DNA from 3 places in the Lactobacillus kullabergensis genome. Region 2 is predicted to be linked to each of the others. Evidence: riboswitches for the same ligand, from Rfam matches in the RefSeq annotation. Region 2 holds a riboswitch; each other region holds the start of a gene.
What was found. A riboswitch is a leader RNA that binds a small molecule or an ion and turns the genes downstream of it on or off. The one in region 2 is predicted to bind thiamine pyrophosphate.
Positions count from the first base shown of each region.

Region 1: it holds a riboswitch for thiamine pyrophosphate, as region 2 does, so the genes downstream of both, thiM (hydroxyethylthiazole kinase) here and DKL58_RS02465 (ECF transporter S component) in region 2, are expected to answer to the same signal.
Region 3: it holds a riboswitch for thiamine pyrophosphate, as region 2 does, so the genes downstream of both, DKL58_RS00680 (ATP-binding cassette domain-containing protein) here and DKL58_RS02465 (ECF transporter S component) in region 2, are expected to answer to the same signal.

Region 1 covers NZ_CP029477.1:1,879,648-1,881,920, forward strand. Annotated here, with positions in the region: gene tenA (thiaminase II) at 1-370, opposite strand, end outside; TPP riboswitch at 585-683, shown strand; gene thiM (hydroxyethylthiazole kinase) at 759-1,547, shown strand; gene thiD (bifunctional hydroxymethylpyrimidine kinase/phosphomethylpyrimidine kinase) at 1,559-2,273, shown strand, end outside.
Region 2 covers NZ_CP029477.1:484,516-486,788, reverse strand. Annotated here, with positions in the region: gene DKL58_RS02475 (PTS mannose/fructose/sorbose/N-acetylgalactosamine transporter subunit IIC) at 1-61, opposite strand, end outside; gene DKL58_RS02470 (PTS sugar transporter subunit IIB) at 89-550, opposite strand; gene DKL58_RS02465 (ECF transporter S component) at 953-1,531, opposite strand; TPP riboswitch at 1,574-1,663, opposite strand; gene DKL58_RS02460 (M42 family metallopeptidase) at 1,731-2,273, opposite strand, start outside.
Region 3 covers NZ_CP029477.1:140,689-142,961, reverse strand. Annotated here, with positions in the region: gene htpX (zinc metalloprotease HtpX) at 1-124, shown strand, start outside; gene DKL58_RS00685 (AraC family transcriptional regulator) at 160-1,098, opposite strand; TPP riboswitch at 1,240-1,330, shown strand; gene DKL58_RS00680 (ATP-binding cassette domain-containing protein) at 1,370-2,273, shown strand, end outside.

The DNA of each region.
Region 1 (2,273 bases), 620 kb from region 2:
CAGATCGATTTAATGTCATATGCATATGGTTAACGTAGTTATAAGCTGTTGGAGCCACCAGAGTTGCAGAAATTTCAGTCGCAGTTATTTTTAATTCTTCAAAAAAATGGCCTCGCACTGATATTTCGACATCTTTCAAGTCTTGCACCCCTGCCAGTAAAAATTCCTTTACTTCCTGATTATCCGTTTTTGCCGCAATCAATTCATGCAATTTGCTGAATTCTCTTAAATAATAACGATCCTGCAACAGATAAAATTTAAAAGTTGCAATTGGGAGTTCGCCACTTTGCAATTCCTTAATAAATGGATGCACCATACTTTTATGCCATAATGCCTTCCCAGCTTCGTGCAGTCGATCCGTAAAATTCATGAATATTCTCCTCCAAATTAAATACTATTTGTTAAAATAACTTTTGATTAATACTAATTACATTTTATTAAATATTAACTATAATCACTATAATTTTTTGTTTTCTAGCACATTTTTAATATTAGTTAAAATACTAACACTTATAGCTTATAATAAATAGCGTCTTTATCAACCTAACGTTGTAATAAGCAATAAAATACGCTATAATTGTAAGCGATAACACGAGGGGTGCCTTTTTGGCTGAGATGAAAATTTTTCAGACCCTTTGAACCTGTAAGTTAATACTTGCGTAGGAACGTGTCAAAACTGCTTAAGCTTTGGCATTTCCATATGCCAAAGTTTTTTTATTAGTCAAAAATTTTAAGGATATTAAATTAGGAGTAATAAAATGCAGTTAAAATTATTAGACAAATTGCGAGCAGAAAACCCGGTTATTTTCAATATTGCTAATTTTGTAACAGTTCAAGATGTGGCAAATGCTGTTAATGCTATTGGTGCTTCACCAATTATGAGTAATGAAGTCGCTGAAGCTGAAGAAATTGTGCGGATGGCTTCCGCTGTGGCAGTTAATATTGGTTGCTTAACCAAGCAGCAAATTAACCACATTAAAAAAGTGGAAGATTTAGCGCGCCAATATAATAAACCCATAGTGTTTGATCCTGTTGCCGTTGGCGCCGTGGAGTACCGTTATAAAATCACAGATAAACTTTTATGGGATTTTCATACTAGTATTATTCGGGGCAATATTGGTGAGATAGCTGCCTTAGGTGGCTTTGATTGGAGCTCAAAGGGGATTGATGCAGGCTCCGGTTCTGGTGATATTGATGAAATTACTGCAAAAACTGCTCAAAAATATCGTTGCACAGTCATTGCGAGCGGGCCTACAGACACAATAAGCGACGGTAAAAGAATAGCCCATATCCATAACGGCTCACCCCTTTTTAAAACTCATGTGGGTTCTGGTGACATGTTAACCAGTATTGTCACAGCTTTTACAGCTGTTGCTGACGATCCTTTTGAAGCAGCTCAAATAGGTGCTTTAGTTTTCAGTTGCGCTGGTCAATTAGTAGTTAAAGATCATCCCAATGTCGGGCCCGCTACTTTTGGCATGTATCTCATGGATTATCTGTATAAAGTAAAAGTTGCAGATATTGAACAAATTGCTGATTTTGATTAAGGAACTTTATGATGACTGAAAAAATTAATTCTTTTCCCCAGGTTTTAACTATTGCCGGCACAGATTCAGGTGGAGGTGCTGGAATCATGGCTGACTTAAAAACTTTTCAAATGCAAAAAGTATTTGGTACAGCTGTAGTAGTAGCAGTGACAGCACAAAACACTTTGGGCGTCCAGAAATCTTTTTTACTGCCTTTAGAAATGATCGATGCCCAATTCGCCTCTTTGGCAGAAGATTTCCACATCCGTGCTTGTAAAACAGGAATGTTGGGCGATGCAGATCACGTTCACCAAGTTGCACTTAATTTGCAAAAGTATGACTTTGGTCCTATTACCATAGATCCAGTGATGATTGCTAAGGGGGGCGCACCATTATTAAGTCAAGATGCTGTCGCTACCGTTAAAAACGAATTGCTGCCTTTAGCCGATCTAATAACACCCAACTTGCCAGAAGCGGAGACTTTAACTGGCATCAAGGTACAAGATCAAGGCCAATATCCAGAATTAGCTCATAAATTACAAGATATGGGAGTTAAAAATGTGCTAATTAAAGGCGGTCATGCAAGTAGCGCAGAAGTAAAAGATTATGCTTTATTTGCTGATGGTTCTGATCTTTGGGTCAGCAGTTCCAGGATACATACCGAGCGCACCCATGGCACCGGTGACACGTTAGCTGCAGCAATTACGGCTCAGCTGGCTTTAGGTCAAAGTTTACCTGTGGCAATTA
Region 2 (2,273 bases):
CTACCCATTGACCACCATTAAACCAAGCCCAAAGGCCAACTAACAAAGCCTTTATAAGCATATCTTCTCCTCCATAATTAAATCTCTTTTATAAAAGAACCTGCTTTTCACTAGGTGTAACCTGAAAGTACACTTTGACACCAGAATCACGCATGTTCTCTAACTCCACTTTTTCCTCTTCGCTGGCAGAGATATTCTTAAATAATTTTTGCCGTCCTGGGCCGGCACCCATACCGCCAACATTTAATTCACGCAAAGCTACACCTGAATCAAAAATTTTTTTCGCAACTTTGGGAAGTTTCATTAAAACTAATGTATTTACTTCATCATTATCAAACTCTGAAACAAGATTTTCGATTTGATCTTCACCAGTTATTTTTAAATCGGTACCAGCTGGTGAAACCATTTTCATCACGTTTTTTATAAAATCATCTTGTGCTACGCCGTTATCAACCACCCAGATACGCTTTATTTGTAATGTTTTTGCCCAAGCAGCAACAATTTGACCATGAATTAACCTGTCATCAATACGTATCATTTTTATTGCCATTTTCTATCTCCTTTTCATTTTTTCGCGAAATATTTAGATTAATCTTTTAATTTTTGAATAAAAAATCAATTATAAATATATACTCGACAAAAAGTATTCTTTATAACCATTTTTTCCTATATAGTTATCACTAAAATTCTGCAAATTTTGTTTTGTTTATTATTTACAAAAATGTGCCATTGCAGCACATAAAATAATTTAGTCAAGAACTAACATAAGATTTTTTTCTTTTTTTATTATCAAAAATTAACGTAAACGCCTACAGATTTAATATTAGCTTAATTTAATAAAAAGTCAACAACTTTATTGATTGGTAGGTTCTTTTATAAAAATAAATAGAGGCCTTTCGACCTCCTTATTAATTCATATATTTTAAAAATAAACTATTAATTTAGAAAATGACTAATCAACTTTTGGCTTTAACGCATTATCGAACAAATTTGTGATCAGTTTAACTAAAACGCCATCGAAAACTAGCGAAGAAATGATGTTAGTAATGAACATCACTATTTGAACCTGCATACTGAATTTACTCCAACCATATAAAATATATGATGGAATAAAACAGCCAAATGATGCAAAGAATGCACCGGTTAATACGCTTTTCCAGGTAAACTTTTGGTAACGCTCTTTTTTAGGAAAAAAGCCAATTTCATTAGTCGCACCCTGAATGACACCTGAAAGAATAGTAGTGGCTCCCCACTGCCCACCAATAGCCATTTCAACAATTGATGCCAGCAGTTCACCTATTGTCCCAGAACCAAGCGTAGGAACAAAATACATTGCCAGTGGTCCCGCCATAAGCCATAAACCAGAAAACACAGTGTCTGTTACTGGCGCAAAACCTGTGGGTACCAAAAGCATCTTAACTAAATTAAAAGCCCAGTTAAAACCATAGGTATAAATAACACCCATAATGATACCAATCAGTGCAATTAAAATAATTGACTTCACATTCCATTTTGAAGACCTTGTAAACATAAAAATACTCCTAACTTTATATGTCATTAGGAGTATCTTTAGTAACTAAATTTAACACTTCCCTAACGCAGGTATTGTCCCGTTCAGGTTCAGAGGGTATTTCTCAGCTATTTGGCACCCCTAGTGACTGATATTCATTTTTTACTAGTATATCACATTTTAACTAGTTTTTCTGCTCTATTCAAAAGAACAAGTATTTTTAAAACTGACTAAAACTTGCTAATTTCTCTTTTGTAAGATCACGAATAATAGCTAGCGTCAGATCTACGGAAGCTTTAAAATCGGAATAAGCACTAAAACAATATGGCGAATGTTCATAGCGTACTGGAATGCCAATTACAATAGTTGGTGCTCCGTTTTCATAATAAATTGCAGCTCCATCCTGTCCGCCACCGGTACGAACCGACCGAGTATACGGAATATGATTTTTATCTGCTAAACCACAGGCATATTGCTGAAATTTAGGATTAGGTAAAAAGGATGTATCCATGTCACGCAGCATTGGTCCTCGTTTTAACCCTGTCTGCGATAACCACTCTGGGGTAAAAGTATCATCCGCTGGACAAGATTCCAAGACTATAGCTAAATCCGGCTTTACAGCTCTAGCTGTGACATATGCACCTCGCAAACCCACTTCTTCCTGGCTTGAAAGTGCAGCAACAACGTTAAAATCGCATTGTTCGCCCTTTAAATTGTCAAGAACATCTGCCATAGCAGCTGCGCCAAAACGGTCATCAAAGTC
Region 3 (2,273 bases), 340 kb from region 2:
AGCCGACCCCAGCAGTGCCGGCATGTATATTGAAGATCCTGTACGCAAAAAGCGCAGTTTTGCTCATTTATTTGACAGTCACCCGCCAACAGCTGACAGGATCAAACGCTTAGAAAAAATGTAATAAAATAAAGCAACCTTTTTAGTCAAGGTTGCTTTTTATTTTAAGTTGATGTTTGCCTGTCTAAATAATTCAGCTCGCATTTGGACTGGCGTTTCATGATAATATTCACTGAATTTTTTATAAAAGAAGGACTTGCCACTATAACCTACCCGTGCAATTATTTCTTTGACGGAAATATCTGGTCGTGCAAGCAAATTGCGCGCCTCTTGCATACGCCTTTCATCAACATGCTCTACGAAGCTTTTACCAGTTTTTTGTTTAACCAAACTTGAAAAATAATTAGGATTGAAACCAAAATGTTTGGCTGCTTCATTAAGCGTTATGTCAGTAAAATGCGCATCAATATAATTTTCTAAATCAGTCTGAACAAATTGGTGATCAGTCACAGGACCTGTCACTAAGTCTTGATTTCTAATTGCGGCAATTAAAAGCAAGTTTAGTTCTGCCAAGATCACATTGTGAGTATACAAATCCTGATTAAGATATTCATCAATTATTTTTTTTAGCGCATTGGCAGATTTAGACAAAAGTGTACTGTTTAAAAATAATAAGCGCCTTTGATTGTAAGCGTCAGTAATTTCCTTAAACACCTTTTTTTCACGATGACTCATGGCAGAATAGCTTCCGAGAAAATCCAGCATCTTGAAATTATGGTCAAATTCTAACTTAACTAATATGTCGTTTTCTCCCTGCCGCAATATTTCATAATCACTTTTTCTCTGTAAAAATACGATATTGCCGGCTTTAAGCAAGAAATCCTCATCATTGATTCTGGCTTTTACCGAGCCCTGAGCTTCATATAATATAGTTGAAGCTGTAGTTTGGTAGCGATGAACCCCAGTATTACGATTTTCCAAAAACGCTCTAAATAAATCAAAATTATCATTTTTGGGTTTGATTCTTACCTCATTAGTGTCAGACTTAGTTGAATCCAAAATGCTGGCTAAATATTGTTCAAGTTTAACAGCTGCCATTATTTCACCTTCTTATGCAAATTTTAAAATATATAGATTTATTATATAGCAAAATTTCATCTTACTAATAGAATTTTGATATTTAGATTAAGGAGAGAATACTTGTGTATGTAGACATCTATTTTTCTTTTATGTATAATAAATTTAACATCGGGGTGCCCTAGAGGCTGAGAACAGACCCGTCGAACCTGCTATGGATAATGCCAGCGAAGGGAAAACGAAAGATTTTACATCGTCAGGCCTTATCCTGACGATTTTTTTGGTAACTAAAATGATTAAATTAAACAACCTGACTTTTTCATATGATAAGCAAAATAAAATATTAACAGATATTAATCTCACTATTCCCACTGGTGAACTTTCACTATTGGTTGGTCCAACCGGCTGTGGCAAATCTACATTATTAAAAATTCTAGCAAATTTATATCCTGAGTTTGCGGGCCAATTAAGAGGCAGCGTTAATTTAGGCGGACTAAAATCGGCTATGATGTTTCAAAATGCCAGTGAACAGTTTACGATGACAACACCGCGAGAAGAAATAATTTTTGCACTTGAAAATCTTTGTCTTAATAAAACGCAGTATACAAAACGCTTGAATGAAGCTGTTCAGTTCACACAGATTGATTATTTGCTTGATCAAAAAATTAATACAATGTCTGGCGGCGAGCAGCAAAGAGTTGCTTTAGCTGTACTTGTTGCGATGAATGTCGATCTTTTTTTACTTGATGAACCCTTTGCCAGCTGTGATCCAGCTGCTCGCAAATTCTTAATTGCTAAATTAGCTCACCTGCGTGATCAAGGGAAAACAATTATTTTAAGTGATCACGTATTAACTGACTATGAAGGCCATTGCGATAATCTGTTTCAATTTCAAGGTAAAGATTTGGTGCAACTTTCTGCTAATGAAAAAGAAAAACTGCTGCAAAAAAATACGGAATCCGTTTCTTATACTTTTGCCATCCCTAACGATGACAAAGAAATTTGTTTTAAACTCAAAAATACAGAGATTACACAAAATCGTTTGCTTTTACAGCAGGAACATTTAAATATCTTTTCTGGTAAAACCACTCTTATTACTGGAGCGAACGGGGTTGGCAAAACGTCTCTTTTTAATGCACTGACCAAAATGATCCCATATGCAGGCAGTTTAACTTATCACAAGCAGGAAATCAGTA